2 regions of the Pseudoalteromonas sp. BSi20429 genome follow, and region 1 is predicted to be linked to the other one. Evidence: predicted binding sites of a transcription regulator. Region 1 holds the regulator's gene; the other holds the start of a gene.
The links. The regulator LexA, encoded in region 1, represses DNA repair genes until DNA is damaged. The targets are predictions, from matches to a motif close to TACTGTATNNNNATACAGTA.

Region 1 (12,768 bases):
TTATGCTTCTTTAATTGCTCGGTAATTACGTTGTATTGCAACGATTCTACAGCTTGCTTTAAAGGTTGGTTAATTAAGGTGTTGGTTGTACTTTGGCTTGCTACTAGAGAGCTTTGCGGCGCGCTTGGTGTTAAATCACAGTGCTCGCTTGTAATGGTTATTATTGGATTTTGCCATTGGCTTTGTTTTGCTTTTAAGGCGCTGCGGCTAATGACATGTTCAAGCTCGCGAACGTTACCTGGCCAGTTGTACTGATTAAGCAGTACTTGTGCTTCAGGGCTTAGTTTTAATTGTTTTATCCCTAATTTACGGGCTGTTTGCTCAATAAAATAACCAGCTAAGAGTGTTATGTCGTGCTCGCGTTTACTAAGTGGTGGCACAGTAATAGGGTAGACACTGAGGCGATGGTATAAATCGGCTCTAAAGCGACCTTGAGCTACTTCTTCCTTTAAATTTCTGTTGGTTGCGGCAACTACACGTACATCTACGTACTTTGGCGTGTCTTCTCCTACCGTTTGTATTTCGCCACTTTGTAGCACTCGTAATAGTTTACTTTGCATGGCAAGGGGTAGTTCGCCAATTTCATCTAAAAATAACGTGCCGCCATCAGCTAATTGAAATTTACCTTGGCGCGAGTTTTGTGCGCCTGTAAAAGCCCCTTTCGCATGACCAAAAAATTCACTTTCAGCAAGATTTTCAGGAAGTGATGCACAATTTAAGTGAATAAGCGGTTGATCTTTTCGAGCTGAATTTAAGTGAATATTACGCGCTACAAGCTCTTTCCCTACTCCTGTTTCACCTAATATAAGCACACTAAAGTTAGATGCTGCAACGAGTTTAATTTCGTTTTTAAGTGTTTGCATTAGCGGACTTTGACCAATAATTTCACCGCCGTCCCGTGTTAACGCTTCACGATTTAGTTCTTGCACTAATGCACTTGAGTGCTGTGCATGCTGTTTGTAATGGGCAAGCTCTAAAGCTGTTTTAAAATGCGCACTACACAGCGTTTGTAAGGTATTGAGTGTATCAGCGCTTATGCTGTTAAATGCATTGGCGTTAAGGCTATCAAACGTAAGTACGCCAAGTAGCGCGTTTTTATCATAAAGAGGTAAACCTAAACATGCATGTACCGGTATGTCGCCGGTTTTAGCTAATAGCAATCCGTCGTATGGATCGGGTAGTGGGCAGTCGTGCGCAAATTGCAGCGCGAGTGTGCTTTTGCAAATAGCTTCTAGGCGAGGGTGTTCTACTATTTTAAATCGTCTGCCAAGGCTGTCGGACATTAACCCTTTAATTGCCAGTGGTTTTAATTGCTCGCCCTGAAGCACTAATAACGCACTTGCATCACTAGGAATCACCCGCTCAACCGTTGCTAGTAATTGATCAAAGCTATGCTCGTGTAGTGTACTTTGAGCAAGCTCTAGAGCAACTTGTGTAAGGTTGAATTGCTGATTCATGTCAAAATGACCTGCTTGTGTTTTTATGAGTTAATTTATAGTAGGTCATAAAGACTCATACTGTAAAGTGGTTTAATTTAACTTATTGAATTTAATTAATTAAATTTGTTGGCACAGTATGTGTAATAGCTAAGTAACGTAGTTAGTTACAGAGATCGCCATGAACACACTAATGCTGAATAATTTAAATAATCAAACACAGTTTAGTTCACTATACGAAACAGTATTATTTGCTGCCAATACTGCATTAGCTGTGAGTTTAGTGTGTATTACGGCAAGTATTTTAATTAGCTACCCGTTTGCTGAGTACTTTTCCATGGCGGTGCAAGTATCAGCTCATATTGGGACTATTGTTATTGCTGCTATTTTAAAAGTAAGTTACGTACTGCGCTGTGTTGCACAACATGGTTTAGGGCAGGAGGTACGATAATGCGCCCTATAAACTTAACTGAGCCAATGCCAGCACGCGTTGCTATTCATCAAGTATCTCAATGGCCATTATGGATGCTCGCTTTTAGACCTTTCTTTTTAGGCGGTGGCTTATTGGCATTTTTGTCGGTGGGGTATTGGCTACTTATTTTAACAGGCCATGCAAGTTGGCACTCATCGATACCTGCAACATTATGGCACGCGCACGAAATGCTGTTTGGCTTTGCAGGAGTTGTAGCTGTTGGCTTTTTACTTACCGCTGCACAAACATGGACAGGCGTACCGAGCATAAGTGGGAAAGCCCTTATGTGGCTTACGTTTATATGGCTTGCAGCGCGCTTAGCCTTTTTTGTGATATTGCCTGATATTGCTCATTTTAATTTATATGCTGCACTTACATTACAAGTTATTTGGTGGCTAGGCGCCATAGCAGTACTGGCTAATATGTTATTAAAAGCCAATAGCAAAAGTAACTATCCGTTTTTAGCTATTTTAGCTGTGCTTTGTGGGCTCAATGTATTGTATTTAATACTTGTTTTAAAACAAAACATGCAGCTTGCACTTGGTGTGGTTGATACCGCAGTACTGGTAATTACTTTACTAGTTGGCATTGTTGCGGGTCGCGTTCTACCATTTTTTACCGCTAAAGGTCTAGGTTTAACCGCACAAGTTCGCACTCCTAAAATAGATAAAGCGGTGATGTATTTATCTATTTTGGCTATCACTTTATTTTTCATCAACAAGTTGTTTTTGAACACGATTAATCCTGCGTTAGTTGTTGCAACTGTTGCTGCGCTTCACCTGCTTAGGGCTGGTTTTTGGTGGGATAGCAAGGTATTGAGAGTGCCGTTGTTATGGTCTTTACATTTTTCCTACTTAGCGTTAGGCGTAGGGTTAATGATGGTTGCATTTAGCTTTTATAGCAGTGCAATACAATTTAAAGATGCGCTGCATTTAATCACTATTGGCACAATAGGTATGATGATTTTAGCAATGATGACGCGTGTATCACATGGTCATACAGGGCGGACACTCGCTATTCCTCATTACATGGCTGTTGCTTTTGCGTTTTTGCTTGTGGCCGCTATTACTCGTTCATTACTCCCTTTTATTATTGGGCCTCACCTTGCTTGGCAAATAAGTGCTTTGCTGTGGTTAGTGGCTTTTTCATTATTTTTAATTCACTGCACACCTATATTAACGCGGCGTCGTGTTGATGGGCGCCGTGGTTAGTTTACCCATAGGAAAACACATATGTTATCTGATAAAACCATTGAGATCGTAAAAAGTACTGTTCCATTATTAGCCGAGGCGGGTACGGTTGTTACCGATCATTTTTATAAGCGTTTATTTAGCCATAATCCTGAGCTTAAAAATATTTTTAATATGGTAAACCAAGATACAGGTCGTCAGCAATTTGCACTTTTTAATGCGTTGGCTGCGTATGCACAAAACATTGATAATTTAGCTGTATTAAAAGAAGCACTAACGCGTATTAACCATAAACATACCAGCTTAAATATTTTGCCTGAGCATTACCCTATTGTAGGTGCACACTTAATTGGTACGCTTAAAGAGCTTCTTCCTGAGCAATTTACTCCCGATGTTGAATACGCTTGGCGCGAAGCTTACGGCGTACTTGCTGACATTTGTATAACTGAAGAAGCTGCTTTGTATGAGCACAGTAAAAATAAACACGGTGGTTGGGCGGGAACTCGCCAATTTGAAATAACCAACAAACAGGCTGAATCAGAACTAGTAACGAGCTTTACACTTACGCCAGTTGATGGCGAAGCTGTTATTACACATAAACCAGGGCAGTATTTAGGTATTAAAGTTAAGCCGGAGGGCGCTGAATATGAAGAAATTCGCCAATATTCTATTTCGCAAAAAAGTAACGCTAAAAACTACCGTATTAGTGTTAAAAAAGAGCTACAGCCAAAGCCTGGCATGGTGTCTAATTATTTACACTCATTAGAGCAAGGCACTATTGTTGAGTTATACCCGCCGGCAGGAGACTTCTTTTTACGTAATAATACAAGTCCAGCGGTACTCATTTCAGCAGGTGTTGGGCAAACGCCAATGCTAGCAATGCTCGAAACGTTATTAAGCGATAACTCTAATCAAAATATTATGTATTTACATGCCTGCGAAAATACTCAGCAGCATTCGTTTTCAAAATATTTAAATGAGTTAAATGCAGTTTATAACCGTTTACAAACAATGACGTGGTTTAACCAAGCGACAGAGGGCGCTGACTTTACTGGGTTAATGAACTTAAACGCAGTACAAGCACAGCTACCATTGAGTAATGGTGACTTTTACTTATGTGGTCCTGCCGGTTTTATGGCATTTATAAAAAACCAGTTACTTGAATTAGGTGTTAAAAATGAGCAGATTCATTATGAAGTGTTTGGTCCGCATCAAGACTTGTAATAACGGTTTAAAATAGAAAAAGGCGCGCAGCGATATGCTGCGCGCCTTTTTTATTAATTTATAAACATTAATAAAGTGCCTTATAACTCTTTACAGGTAACACCTTCAAGTACTGTAGTAAGCTCTTTTTTAGGATAGTAAAGCTCGCATTGGTTATTACGTAGTTGCAAAATAAACTTCTCAGATTTTATATTATGCGCGCCCATAATTACTCTGCCATCAGACCCTTTACTCATTGCATGATCAATTAGCAGTTCGCTACGTTTAGTAAATACCGAATCGGCAAGTGTTACTAATGTGCCTCCCTTAGCTTGTTGAATTGCCTGTTGTAGTGTTGTAATAACGCTGGGATTAACGCTCGTTAATATAGCGGGTTTAGCAGGCTCACTATCTACACTTTGGCATCCGCCTAAAGCGAGCAAGGTGGCTAATGGGAGTAATAATTTAGCCATTACCTTTCCTCACCCAGCGTTGGCCAAGTTAAGTCCATATTACGCTGGGTAAATTGTACCGGCATATTTAAAGGAATGAGAGATTCACGAGAGCTTGAAAAATTAGCTGGTTCTGCTTTTGCAGCAGCCGTTCTAACTGGACAACTGCCATTTTCAACATGAAATAATGCGGTGGCTAAAACGGCCTCGTCACTGTCGCCTAACTGATGATCAAAGTCGTCCTCAATTTCACAACCTTGAACATCAGCATCAAATTGTGGAGTAGGGGTTGGTGTAAAACCCGCAGCGTATTCGCCAAATTCTTTGCTATTTACGCCACTAAACTGAATAGTGTAATAGGTTGTTGCGCAGTTATGAGTTGGGGTAAAGCCATAGGGCTTACCGCAGGTTGTGTCGCCAATTAAAATAACTTCTGCGTCTATACCTTTTAAACCATTAATAAAAGCTTCTGATGCCGAACAGGTGCCTGATGTGCTTAATACATAAACCTTTGATAGGTTTAAATCAGGTAGGTTTTCACCTGTGCTAAAAAAAGTAGAGTAATCTATTTCTTCATCAATAAATGGGAAGGGCGAATCAACGGGTTGTTTATCGTTTTGTTGAGTTTGATAATAAAAGCGGTTGTTAACGTTGGCGTTACCGGCAACCATATAAGCCAATTGTGCCGACAGTGCTAATAAACCACCACCGTTATATCTAAAGTCGATTACAAGCTCATCAATACCATCGGTTTTAAACTTATTTACCGCATCAATAAGCCCTTCTTGGGCAATGCTTATATGGCTATTAAATTGCATGTAACCCACGCTTGAACCATTTGCAGTTGTAATCGTTTTAACATTTTGAACAGGTGTTTGTTCAATATTGCCAGCGGTTACATTAAATGTTTTTTCGGCGCCATCGTTACTGCGTACAACAATAGTATGTGAGTCGCCGTTAGTAGGACTAAATAAACCTTCGTTAAGCATATCTACACCCGACTCTGTATTGGTATTAATGCTAACACCGTCAACTGAAAGTACGGTATCACCACGTTGAAAGCCTATTTGGCTTGCCGGCGAATCATCTTCAAGATAAGCAACGCGTAAAATACGATCGGCTGTATCGCCAATAAACGCCCAATTTATACCGTAACCAGAAGTAACGCCCGATTGCGCTTCTTGAAAGTAATCTTCAGTAGGTTCTGAAAAATGAAAGTTATCTTTTTTTTGCACCTGAGTCGGTAAGCTGCTCTGTTTTTAATTGAGCGAAGTAATCGGCTACTGTTGTAAAGCTTTCAGGGTCGTTATCGGCAATCTCATCATACCAAAGGTATGTTTCGTCGCTCCAAGAGCGAAGCCAAAGCTTTTCATAAAGGGCAGAACCCGCTTGATCTGGGTAGGGGTTGTTGTTATTAAAGGGATCGTTACCCGTACGAGGGGTTTCGCAAAAGTTTTTTAAATCGTTAGAGGGCTCAAATACCGCCGCTGTCCATGTTGGGCTGCTACTAACAGGTGTTGTAACTACAGGAGCAGAGTCGATACCGCCTCCGCCGCCACAACCCGTTAAAGCAAAGCCCGAAAGTGCTGCAAAAATGGCAAGCGAGGTTTTATTATTTTTAAACATAGTTAAGGACTTTCTGTAAATAAGTTGTTTAAAATATTACAACACTCGCTCGTTTATTCAACATTTATAACTTTGATTTATGTAAATGAGTGTTAAAGCTTAGAGCTTGCTCGCACTACTTGTATCTGCAAATGCTTGCTTTTTCCACGCATTAAATAACTTTTGCTGTTTATCAGAGATTTTTAAACCGTATGTTTTTTGCATGTAAGCGTAAGTGTCGGCTATACGTTTACGTGCATAGACAGGCGGTTCAACTACACGTTGCTTAAAGTTTACTTTTACTTCGCAACGACCATACTGTGAGGCGTTTTCGCTAAGCATACCAAAACGATAATTAGAGCGATCGGCATTAATTTCGCCAATAGCTGGCGCTAAGTTATTTATATCAGCTTCCATTTTTCTAAATTTAGCACTTACTTTACGGCAGTTTTTACGTCCGCCATCTTGCCAACATTGTAGCTGATGACCAAATTCCCACGCCGGAACAATATGTTCCCACTCAATGCGTAGTGCTCGCACATTTACTTTGCCTGAGCGGGTAAGTGTATTTCGAGGAATGTAACCACAGTTAGAAGGATCAGGAATGAGTTTTTTGCCTTCTTTTTTAATATCACAACCGCAGTAAATACTTTTGGCGTTGTCAGGGAGGGTTTTAATTAAATGTCTTTTAGCCGTTGAAAAACGGGTAAATTGTTCGGCTGATACCGAAACGCACACACAACAAGCCAGTAAGGCCAGAATAAATCGAGTCATATCCATCACAAATGTGAACTACAGGAACAGGCAGTTTAAAGCCTTGAAGATAAAAGATAAAGTTAACTTAAGGCCTGCACTTATATTACTAAAAAGTGTCCGATTAATTTTTTATTCAAAGTTATTTTCACTATTCATTTATTTCTTACTATTTATCGTATTTTAACCACACAAGATTATACGTTAAGGAGTATGCTTAAAGCTTACTCAATATGGGGATTTGGATTGCAAATGAAATTTGTTGATTATTATGCAGTGCTTGGAATATCGCCTGATGCAGACGATAAAGCGGTTAAAGTAGCTTATAAAAAGTTAGCCAGAAAATATCACCCAGATGTAAGCAAAGAGCCTCAAGCAGAAGATAAGTTTAAAGAAATAGCAGAAGCTTACGAAGTCATTCATAACAAAGAAGAACGCACTAAATACGACGAGTTACGTCGTCATCAACAAAATCGTGCTCGTCAACAGCAAGGTAATTATGGTGGTAACAATGCCTCATCGCAAAGTAATTATCAGCAAAGCGATCCTCAAACCGATCAAGAGTTTTCTGATTTTGTTAATTCAATGTTTGGCGGCGCCGGTGGATTCAATCGTTCCGGGCAGAGCAGAAGTAACGCCGCTCGCGCGCAAAAAGGACAAGATGTGGAAATAGAGTTCCCGATTTTTCTTGAAGAGACTTTAGTTGATACCGTTAAGCCTGTTGAGTTTATGTTACCGCAGCGAGATAGTAGTGGTCGTGTCTCTGAAATTAAAAAATCACTTAAAGTGAAAATTCCCGCAGGCTCAGTAAATGGCGAACGAATTCGACTAAAAGGGCAAGGCGGATTAGGGTCAGCGAACGGGCAAAATGGCGACTTGTACTTACAAATTAGTTTAGTGCCCCACCCATTATTTGATGTTGAAGGTCATAACCTAAATATAGTCGTCCCTCTTGCACCATGGGAAGCGGCTCTTGGTACAAAAATAAATTTACCTACGTTGGCAGGCAAAATCCAATTAACTATTCCATCTAATAGTCAGTCTGGTCAACGCTTGCGTATTAAAGGTAAGGGATTAATGAGTAAAAAAGCCAAAGGTGATTTATTTGCTGTGCTTAAAATTGTTAATCCAACATCTGTTGATGATACCAGTAAAAAACTTTGGGAAGAATTAGCCGAAAAAGCTCACTTTGATCCCCGTAATAACTGGAGCAAGCCATAATGCAAATTATCGTGACACAAAAAGATGATTTACTTACTAGCAAAGAGCTATGTTTGAGTAGTGATATTAGCGAAGCAATTTTATATGAGCTAGTTGAGCACAATATTGCGGTTCCAATTGAGGGGAAGCATGTTACGCAGTGGCAATTTACGGTATCTGCAGTGACCTTAGTTAAAAAAGCGGCCCGTATTCAACATGACTTTTCGTTAGATTGGTCGGCAATAGCTTTAGTTTTACAATTGCTGGATGAGCGTGATGAGTTGATTTTCGAAAACGAAATGTTAAAGCGACATTTGAGTCGATTTAAACACTTGGAATAAAATCTGCCCTTGGGTACTTCCTAGGGCTTATTTACTCTTTGGTGAAAGTGCGCTAGTTCTTAAAAACCAATATGACTACTTTGATTTATTCTTACTTTTAATTCGGATAAATCGTTTTAGTCGTATGTTTTGCATAAGTAGTAATATTCCACTTAGGCAAAAAAGTACGCTGGTTGCTGCAAAACTAATAAGCAGCGGATTATTAAAATCCTCTCGCTCATCGTAATCCATAATATGTAACATCCAAAAAAAGTCGAAAATTCGCCATAGTGTGCTGCGAACGGTGACAACTCTGCCGTTATTTTCTGACAAATACAGTGTTGTGTTAAATGTGTCGTCAAATTGTACCTGCCAAACATTGGTTTTATATCCAACTTCTCGCATACCTTGCTTTAGCAGTACAGCGCTTGTCACTTGAGCATCAATAAGTAAGTGTGCTTTAGCATTTGCGGTAATTTGTATTTTAGTTGGCGGCTCAAAAGGCCGGCCTGTTATACCGTTAAAGCTTTGCTGTTCATCTTTATTTATTACTGTAATTATAGGTGTGGTTAAAAAGTTCTCAAAAATTATTTGTGTTGGATTAACCACCTGAGATGCAATATCGTCAAGGGAGGCAACATAATCAGCCTGCGTAAATGGGTTATTAAGAGTACGTGTTGCAAGATGCTCCCCATGAACTTTATCAAGAGGAATAGCGCTCATGACTAAACCGCCTAATAGCCAAGCTAAAATTTGTAATGTGAGCAAATAACCGAGCCATTTATGTAACTTGCGAGCATACTTAAATATTTTTTTATTCATGTTTTAGTCTTATTATTTTTAGAGGCTAGTTTATTACATTAATGGGATTAGTTACTGCGACATTTTGTCGCAGTTTAAACTATAGCTTACTGTAATCATTTAAAAATAAAAAAGATTACACTTAAATTGCTAACATGACTTATTTGTTTAATTGAGCTGAGTGTTTGATATCCAGCTAGCTTTAAACGCTAAAAAATACTTAAAAGCTGCGAAATATCTATATAAAGTGGTTAATAGAGCATAGTTGATTTGGTATAACGGTAAAACTGCGTTAAAGTTTGCAATGAAATTATTAGAGGATAAATACGAAACGATGTCGGAAATTCAATTTTTAAATGTAGATCTTGAGCTTGAATCAAAGCAAGATATTAGTTTGCTAGTGGCAGACTTGAAAAAAGTCGCGACGATTTTACATTATGACAAAGACGAATACCGTCAATTAGCGCGTATTGAAGCAACAGGTGTAGTAAACACGCCTGACAAAGCAATAAACCATATATGTGAGCTTATTGAATCGTGTTCGCGTAACGCGCTAAAGCAATGGTTAAGCTGTTCACGTAGAACGTTTGATATTGGTTTTGAATCAGGCACTTCCCCTAAGTGCTTTAATCAAGCCTTAGATGCAGATACATTACTACGTATATCTGCGATTGGTGCGGGTATGGAAATTACAATTTACCCAATCGAAAAGTAACTACCTTCGCTCTACGACTGCTGCGGTCATTTTTGATACGCAGCACAGCTCATTGCGGCTATTTGTAATTTTTATTTCCCACACTGAACTACGTTTGCCAATATGAAACGCTCTTGCCGTTGCTGTTAAAGTGCCGTTGCGAGATGCTTTTAAATGACTTGCGCTAATTTCCTGCCCCACGCAGTAAAATTTTGTAAAATCGACAACAAAGTTAGCTGCATAGCTGGCAACTGTTTCGGCAAGTACAACGTTAGCACCGCCGTGAACCATTCCCATTGGGTTATGATGCTCAGGAATTGCCGGCATAGTGGCTACTAAGTAATCATCACCAATTTCAGTGACTTCTATTCCCATGGTTTTCATTAATGTTCCTTGGCCATCAATGCCTTGTTCTAACTGCTTGCACAGCTCTAAAGTGATGGGCTGGTACCAAATACTCATAATGACTCCTTTGCTTTTTTAATCATTTATAAACCTAGCTTTAGTTATATCCCTAAAATGTACACAAGTGAAATTACTTTGGCTATTTTAAGGCTTAATTTAAATTTGCGATTTTTATTTAACTGTATATACTCACAGTTAAATGTACTGTATGGAAAACCAGTTGTATGCGACCATTAACGAACCGCCAAGCTCAAATACTCGAACTAATTAAAGTTTTTATTAAAGACACTGGTATGCCTCCTACACGTGCTGAAATAGCGCAAACATTAGGTTTTAAAAGTGCCAATGCTGCTGAAGAACATTTAAAAGCACTTGCTAAAAAAGGCGCAATTAAAATGAAACCAGGTGCAAGCCGTGGTATTCAGTTAATTGAAGAAGAAGAGCCAGAACAATTAGGTTTACCGCTTATAGGGCGTGTTGCTGCTGGTTCACCTATTTTGGCGCAAGAGCACGTTGAAAGTCACTGCAAAATCGATCCATTAATGTTTAAACCGGCTGCAGATTTTTTACTACGCGTTAACGGTATGAGCATGAAAGATATTGGTATTATGGATGGTGATTTACTTGCTGTACATCGTACTCAAACCGCTGAAAACGGGCAAGTTGTTGTTGCCCGCCTAGACGAAGACGTAACTGTAAAACGTCTTGAGAAAGCGGGTCGTAAAGTATTACTTCATGCTGAAAACGACGATTTTGAATCTATTGAAGTAGATCTTGAGAATGAGTCTTTTAATATTGAAGGCTTAGCCGTTGGCGTTATAAGAAACGCTGATTGGATGTGACTTTAAAAATAGCTTTTAAACAAGCAGTTTTATAAATGCGTACTAATTAGTACGCATTTTCTGCTTTAAATTCGCACTAAAAATAGGGCATAAATAGCTCACTGACAATTTAAGCTGTAAACTTTTTTGCACTTATATTTTCCCCCTCCGAATGCGTTAAACCCCTTTGTTTTGCTCATCTTTTGAACTTCCTGTTACCTAGTTGGTTACTGATTTTTTATTAATTACTCAATATCACCTGGTTGTTTTTTATACTAAAACTTGCTTGTTGTTCATTTTTTAGCTAATTATTAATGTGCTGAGCTAATAATAACTCACAGCTTTTTAGTTTTGAGAACACACAATATACACAAACACGTTGTTGGCGCAGCAAAACCAATCAATATTAAATGAGATTGACTAAAAAAATAAAAATAACGAATTGGCGTTTAAGCCGTATGCCTCTTCGCTTTGCATTCGCAATAGCATCAAAGGAGCCGTCACATGGGTAAACTGACCTCTACCTTGTGGCTTATATTATGTGTTTTTTCGCACCCAGTTTTGGCTAACAGCCAATACAATATGCGCAAAGGCGTAACCGATATAAGCAATAATGTATATCAGCTGCACATGACCATATTTATAATATGTTGTGTGATTGGGGTGATAGTGTTCGCAATTATGTTTTGGGCACTTATTCATCACCGTAAATCTAAAGGGGCTGTACCTGCCCAATTTCACGAAAGCACTAAAGTAGAAATACTTTGGACTGCAATCCCGTTTGTTATTTTAATTGCTATGGCAGTACCAGCCACTAAAACTCTAATTGCAATGGAAGATGCCAGCAAAGCTGATCTCACTATTAAAATTACAGGCTCGCAATGGAAATGGCATTATGAATATATGGGTGAAGATGTAGAGTTCTACTCTATTTTATCTACCCCGCAAGATGAAATAGCGAATCTTGCAGATAAAAATCCTAACTACTTACTTGAGGTTGATAAACCTCTCGTACTGCCAATAAATCAAAAAGTACGATTTTTAATGACTTCTGACGATGTTATTCACTCTTGGTGGGTACCTGATTTTGCAGTTAAAAAAGATGCGAATCCCGGCTTTATAAACGAAACATGGACGAACATAAACGAAGAAGGTACTTACCGAGGCCAATGTGCTGAGTTGTGTGGTAAAGATCATGGCTTTATGCCCGTTGTGGTGGTCGCTAAATCTGAGGCTGATTTTAAAACGTGGCTTGCAGATGCAAAGCAAGCTAAACAAAAAGCAGTATTAGCAGATGCCGCATTACTTGATAAAACCCTCCCGAAAGAAGAATTAATGACTTTAGGCGAACAAGTATATATGGCCAATTGTGCTGCATGTCATCAGCCTACTGGCATGGGGTTACCGGGTGTATTT
Region 2 (5,281 bases), on a different contig from region 1:
GCCGATAAATATCTATCAGTTACCACAATCGGCTAAAGACTATGCAAATAGATGATTTGTTAATCACAGAGAGTCAGTTAAACAGTAGACTCAATAATAGTGTGCATGAAAATCGCCGTGGCGAATTTGCACTATTATTAGCGATGCTGTCACATGACGCACTCGACTTTAGTCAATTTCATTTACCAAAAACTGAAATAGATAATTTAGTTATAGAAGAAGAGGCGTTAAGAAAGCAATTTGGCGCAGGTCCAAAGCAACTTTTAGCCCCTGATGAATATAATATGTTGGTTGGACAATTTAATGCATCATTAATATCTCAAGAAGGAGCGCGCTGCGGTATGACAAGTATTAAGTTAAGACAATGCTTAAGCCCTGAACCACTTGCGATTAGAAATGATGACAAGCATATTCCACTTAATATAATAGATAACTGTGAGCTTGCCGTCAGAAGAAGAATTAAAAGCGAACAAACCCAACTAGCCAATCCCCCTATAGATGCAGCTGCTTTTTACGACAGCCTTAATAATGATGCAATACATCAACCACTTCAACTTATTGCTGTGTGATATATGATTGTAATAATCACCAGTTAATATATGCTTTATAACGGGTCTGCTTTATATATTTGCTAATAATTGATTTAATGAAAAAAAAGCATCCAAAAATTAAATGCAATTGCTATAATGGCGTCAAATGGTATGACATGAAATGCCATTATCATTAAACCAAGGTAATTAGGAACGTAATGAAGAAAACATTCACGCTAAATCACGAGAAAATCAAATACCCTCGTATGGTTGATGCTGCAAAGCACGAAGTGAAAAAATATTTGAAAAGAGAGCGTAATAAAACGCTACCTGAAGATGCTGACTATTGGGCATTTGACTGTAAGTTTGGTAACACAGCTGAAGATGCGCAAGTTGTGCACGTTGCTGAATTAAGTAACCAAATTGGCGAAATTGAAAAGCAAGGTTTGACCTCTTTCTATGTAGAGATTTTAGCTCGACCTGCTCAACGTCAACAGTTAGATTTAGATGATGACGAATAACACTTAATTTAATTAAGTGTTCGAAGTTTTAAAATGAGCCCAAGTGGCTCATTTTTTGTTTTTATGCATTAAAGATTCACCATAAATCATTTTTATTAGTAACTAATAAGTAGAATTTTAATTTATTAACATTTGCATAACAAAATATAGTGATATAGGGTGTGTTTAATTAAAAAAACAAAACAGTTGTACCATGCCTATAAATTACTCTGACCACCAATTGAAATTAAGCTTAAAGAGCTCTAAGGTACTTGTCGTTGACGATCAGCTATTAAGCTTAATTGTATTAAAAAAAATATTATCAGAGCATTTTAGTATAACAACAACGAGCTGTGGTGAGGATGCGATTGAAATTTGTAAACATAATCCGCCAGATATAATACTACTCGATATTAATATGGAAGGAATGAGTGGTATTGAAACATGTCTAAAATTAAAAAATATATCTGAAACACAAGATATCCCCGTTATTTTTGTAACCTCATCTGAAAATCAAGAAGAAGAGTGCTGGGAAGCAGGGGCTGTAGATTTTATAAAGAAACCAACTAACTCGGAAACTTTATATAGAAGAGTGCGCGCCCATATTACGATGAAATTGCAACATGACTTACTCAATCAAAAAGTATTTCTAGATGATTTAACAAAGGTATTCAATCGTCGTTATTTTGATGCGCATTTTTCTAAAATGGAACGAAGCGCCTTACGAGAAAAAGTCGACTATGCACTATTACTCATCGATATAGACTACTTTAAGCAATACAACGATCTTTATGGTCATGTGCAAGGCGATACGGTTTTAAACCTTGTTGCACAAACTATTACTAATAGTTTGCAAAGGCCAACCGATTTTGTTGCGCGTTACGGCGGCGAAGAGTTTGTAGTTGTTCTACCGCATACAAGCACTGGAGGTGCAATTTGTGTTGCTGATAAAATTAAACAAAATGTGGTCGATTTAGGAATATTACACAGATATTCAGAATATGACTTTGTTACTATTAGTATTGGCGGTGCAACCCTACAACCGTATGTAAATAACAAAAACACCTTGCAGATCGCAGATGAAAAAATGTATGAGTCTAAAATGCAAGGTCGTAACCAAGTGTGTTTTTAAGTTTAGCTAGCTAATAAATCACTTTGCCACTTAAAAACACCTTGTAGGTGATAAATATTAAATAAGATTATTTATTACACGCTATGACATTTTTTGTACTTTTTATTGCTACCACATGGGCAGTCATCATTTCTGCCCACTTTAATATCTTCAACAGGATATATAGTGCCATCTAAATAACGCCATTGAGTGTTTTCTTTAATAAACTGCGATTTTTCGTGAAGCTCACAAAATAAGTTTTGATAAAAATATTGGGCTTTAAATTCTACAGTGCCGGTATCGACATCATGGCTTGACCCAATTACATCAAGATTTATAAATCGACAGCTGTTAGCAAAATCATTGATTTCTTTAACCGGATTTTCAGCTTGTTTTTCTTTTGCGTAGGTTTGATAAACATATTCTGCGTTTTTAATAACATAAGCACTGAATCGTGAGCGCATAAGTTGTTCAGGAGAGTCAGCTTGCTTAACAGATAAGTGAAGCGGCTCGCAGCAATCGGCATAATTGTGCCCACTGCTGCAAAAACATAATGTGGTATTGAGTGAAGTCATAATAATAATACAAAGTCTAAAACATTAGTTTAACAAGCTTATTGGGCGAGTGATATCTCTGTTGTTTGAGACTTTTTAGTAAAACAGTATAGTTTTGTATTCGTTTTACTTAAATCGAACGATAGATTCGTAAGTAGTTGGTTATTAACTATATCGGTCCAGGTAATTACCGCTGCAAAGTTTCCGTTATGTAATGCAGAATTTAATACATACTCTAAATTTACTAGGTGCTTCTGTCTAATAACAAGTAATTTACTTGTATCAATAGAGCATGAGTCAAGTAAAGCTTTGCTAGGTACGTGATCTGGAGCAATTAGTAACGTCCATGCATTAGAGCTATTGTATTGGTGTAATACTTTTAAAAGCTCAAAGGTCGCTGAAATTTCATCTTCAATTTGAATCAAATTCACGCAATCGCTTTGCTCATCTTGCTGGTAACTTTTAACTGTTCTTACGGTAATAGGCTGTAACATAATTTCACTCACTGGGTTTTTATACAGTATTCGTATACAGTAGTTTATACAGTGCTTTCGTGCAAGCCTTTTATGCTATTTATTTGTACAGTTATTCAGCTTTTGATCATTGTTTTTATTTTTTGAATTTATAATTCTTTATTAATCAGATTGTTATGGAATTATTTTTGAGAAGGTATTCTAAAAATAAATTTTTGAGCAGTGTCTTCATTTTGGGGTTTTATACTGTATAGGATTATCTTTGTAACCATATACAGTATTTTTTACACTGCATACAGTACTTCTGCTATAGCTAGCTTATGTGTTTTCACTCGTGCGAGGGATCATATGAGAAAACTGGAGTTGGTGGATTTGTTCGTACAAACTTGCCGCATAACATTGAGCATCTTTAAATCGCTTAGTTTCGATATGTTTGCGTATATCTGTAACCGCTGCAGTGGCAGGGGCGTACCCTTGGCTACTTGCTAAGCTTAACCAAGCTACAGCATGAAATACACTTTGTGGCACGCCTTCACCTTTCACAAAAAATAAACCTAAATAAAACTGTGCTCTATGGTTTCCCGCCATTGCAGCAAGTCGCATCCATTTTGCAGCCAATGGAGCTTGATTATTTTTTAAATAATATAGGGCTTTATTTAACGTACTTTGCTCATCTTTTTTATTATCAACGGGCACAGAGGTGTTTTCGGGTTGAGTAACAAAACCTAAAATATTATCTAGCTGTTGCTCTAAGTCTTGCTCACAAGGTGTTGTTTTAAGCATATTGGTTCATTTATTATTTTAACTACTTTAACAGTTTAGTATATAGCAAGGTAAAATGTCCTGTAAAAGATAATTTTTATGTTAAAATCTCGCCACTTTTTACTATCACAAGTTTATTATGTTCGAAGCCTTATTTAAACTGAGCGAAAATAATTCAACAGTTAAACGCGAATGCGTTGCTGGCCTAACTACCTTTATAACTATGGTATACATTGTATTTGTAAATCCGGCTATGCTTGCAGAGGCTGGGATGGATCAAGGGGCTGCATTTGTAGCGACATGTATAGCAGCTGCGATAGGCTGTTTTATAATGGGTTTATGGGCTAATTATCCATTAGCATTAGCGCCTGGTATGGGGCTAAATGCCTTTTTTACGTATGGTGTCGTATTAGGAATGGGTTATACCTGGCAAGCCGCGTTAGGGGCTGTATTTATGTCGGGTTGTATATTTTTGTTTTTAAGCTTATTTAAAGTCAGAGAGTGGATTATTAATGCCATACCTCTGGTGCTCAAGCGAGCAATCGCAACGGGTATAGGTGCTTTTTTAGCATTAATTGCCCTTAAAAATGCAGGCATTATTGTCTCAAGCCCGGCAACATTAGTACAGTTGGGCGACATTACTTCTCCAGGACCGTTATTGGCTATATTAAGCTTTTTTGTAATTGCAGCGCTTTTATATCGCGACTTTAAAAGTGGCGTGCTTATTAGTATTTTATTAGTGACTGGCATTGCTCTAAGTTTTGGGCTTGTTGAATATCACGGTGTTATGGCTATGCCACCATCAATAATGCCTACTTTTATGCAGCTAGATTTTGCAGCCGCTTTTGATATATCAATGATGAGTGTTATTTTTGCTTTCTTGTTTGTCGATCTTTTTGATACTTCGGGTACATTAGTTGCGGTAACTCAAAAAGCAGGTTTAGCTGATGAAAAAGGTAACATGCCTCGTTTAGGGCGCGCATTAAGTGCTGACAGCTCAGCAACAATTGCAGGTGCGATGCTAGGTACGTCTACGACTACATCGTATATAGAATCGGTTGCTGGTGTATCTGTTGGCGGACGTACTGGCTTAACAGCTGTAGTTGTAGGCATTTGCTTTTTACTAATGATGTTTTTTGCACCGCTTGCACAAATGGTACCGGCTTATGCTACGGCAGGCGCTATTTTATATGTCGCTGTTCTGATGCTGCAAAATTTAAAGTTTGTAAACTGGGATGATATGACCGATGCAATTCCTGTTACTGTGGTATTACTAATGACACCATTAACGTTTTCGATTGCGCACGGTATTGCACTTGGTTTTATATCTTATACGGCGGTTAAAGTCTTG

Region 2: the regulator LexA is predicted to act here: its motif matches at 3,212-3,231, upstream of P20429_RS08960 (SulA-like leucine-rich domain-containing protein).

The regions. Positions count from the first base shown of each region.
Region 1 is NZ_BADV01000071.1:4,047-16,814, forward strand. Features, by position in the region: gene norR (nitric oxide reductase transcriptional regulator NorR) at 1-1,457, opposite strand, end outside; gene P20429_RS06080 (hypothetical protein) at 1,618-1,887, shown strand; gene P20429_RS06075 (NnrS family protein) at 1,887-3,119, shown strand; gene hmpA (NO-inducible flavohemoprotein) at 3,141-4,322, shown strand; gene P20429_RS06065 (hypothetical protein) at 4,403-4,774, opposite strand; gene P20429_RS19755 (S41 family peptidase) at 4,774-5,988, opposite strand; gene P20429_RS20895 (hypothetical protein) at 5,972-6,379, opposite strand; gene P20429_RS06060 (endonuclease) at 6,479-7,132, opposite strand; gene P20429_RS06055 (DnaJ C-terminal domain-containing protein) at 7,364-8,332, shown strand; gene P20429_RS06050 (chaperone modulator CbpM) at 8,332-8,652, shown strand; gene P20429_RS06045 (membrane protein) at 8,728-9,453, opposite strand; gene P20429_RS06040 (hypothetical protein) at 9,767-10,147, shown strand; gene P20429_RS06035 (PaaI family thioesterase) at 10,148-10,588, opposite strand; gene lexA (transcriptional repressor LexA) at 10,756-11,373, shown strand; gene coxB (cytochrome c oxidase subunit II) at 11,857-12,768, shown strand, end outside.
Region 2 is NZ_BADV01000051.1:352-5,632, forward strand. Features, by position in the region: gene P20429_RS08980 (VC2046/SO_2500 family protein) at 42-569, shown strand; gene P20429_RS08975 (DUF6172 family protein) at 749-1,051, shown strand; gene P20429_RS08970 (diguanylate cyclase) at 1,245-2,162, shown strand; gene P20429_RS08965 (YchJ family protein) at 2,237-2,716, opposite strand; gene P20429_RS08960 (SulA-like leucine-rich domain-containing protein) at 2,755-3,189, opposite strand; gene P20429_RS08955 (tetratricopeptide repeat protein) at 3,487-3,951, opposite strand; gene P20429_RS08950 (NCS2 family permease) at 4,070-5,281, shown strand, end outside.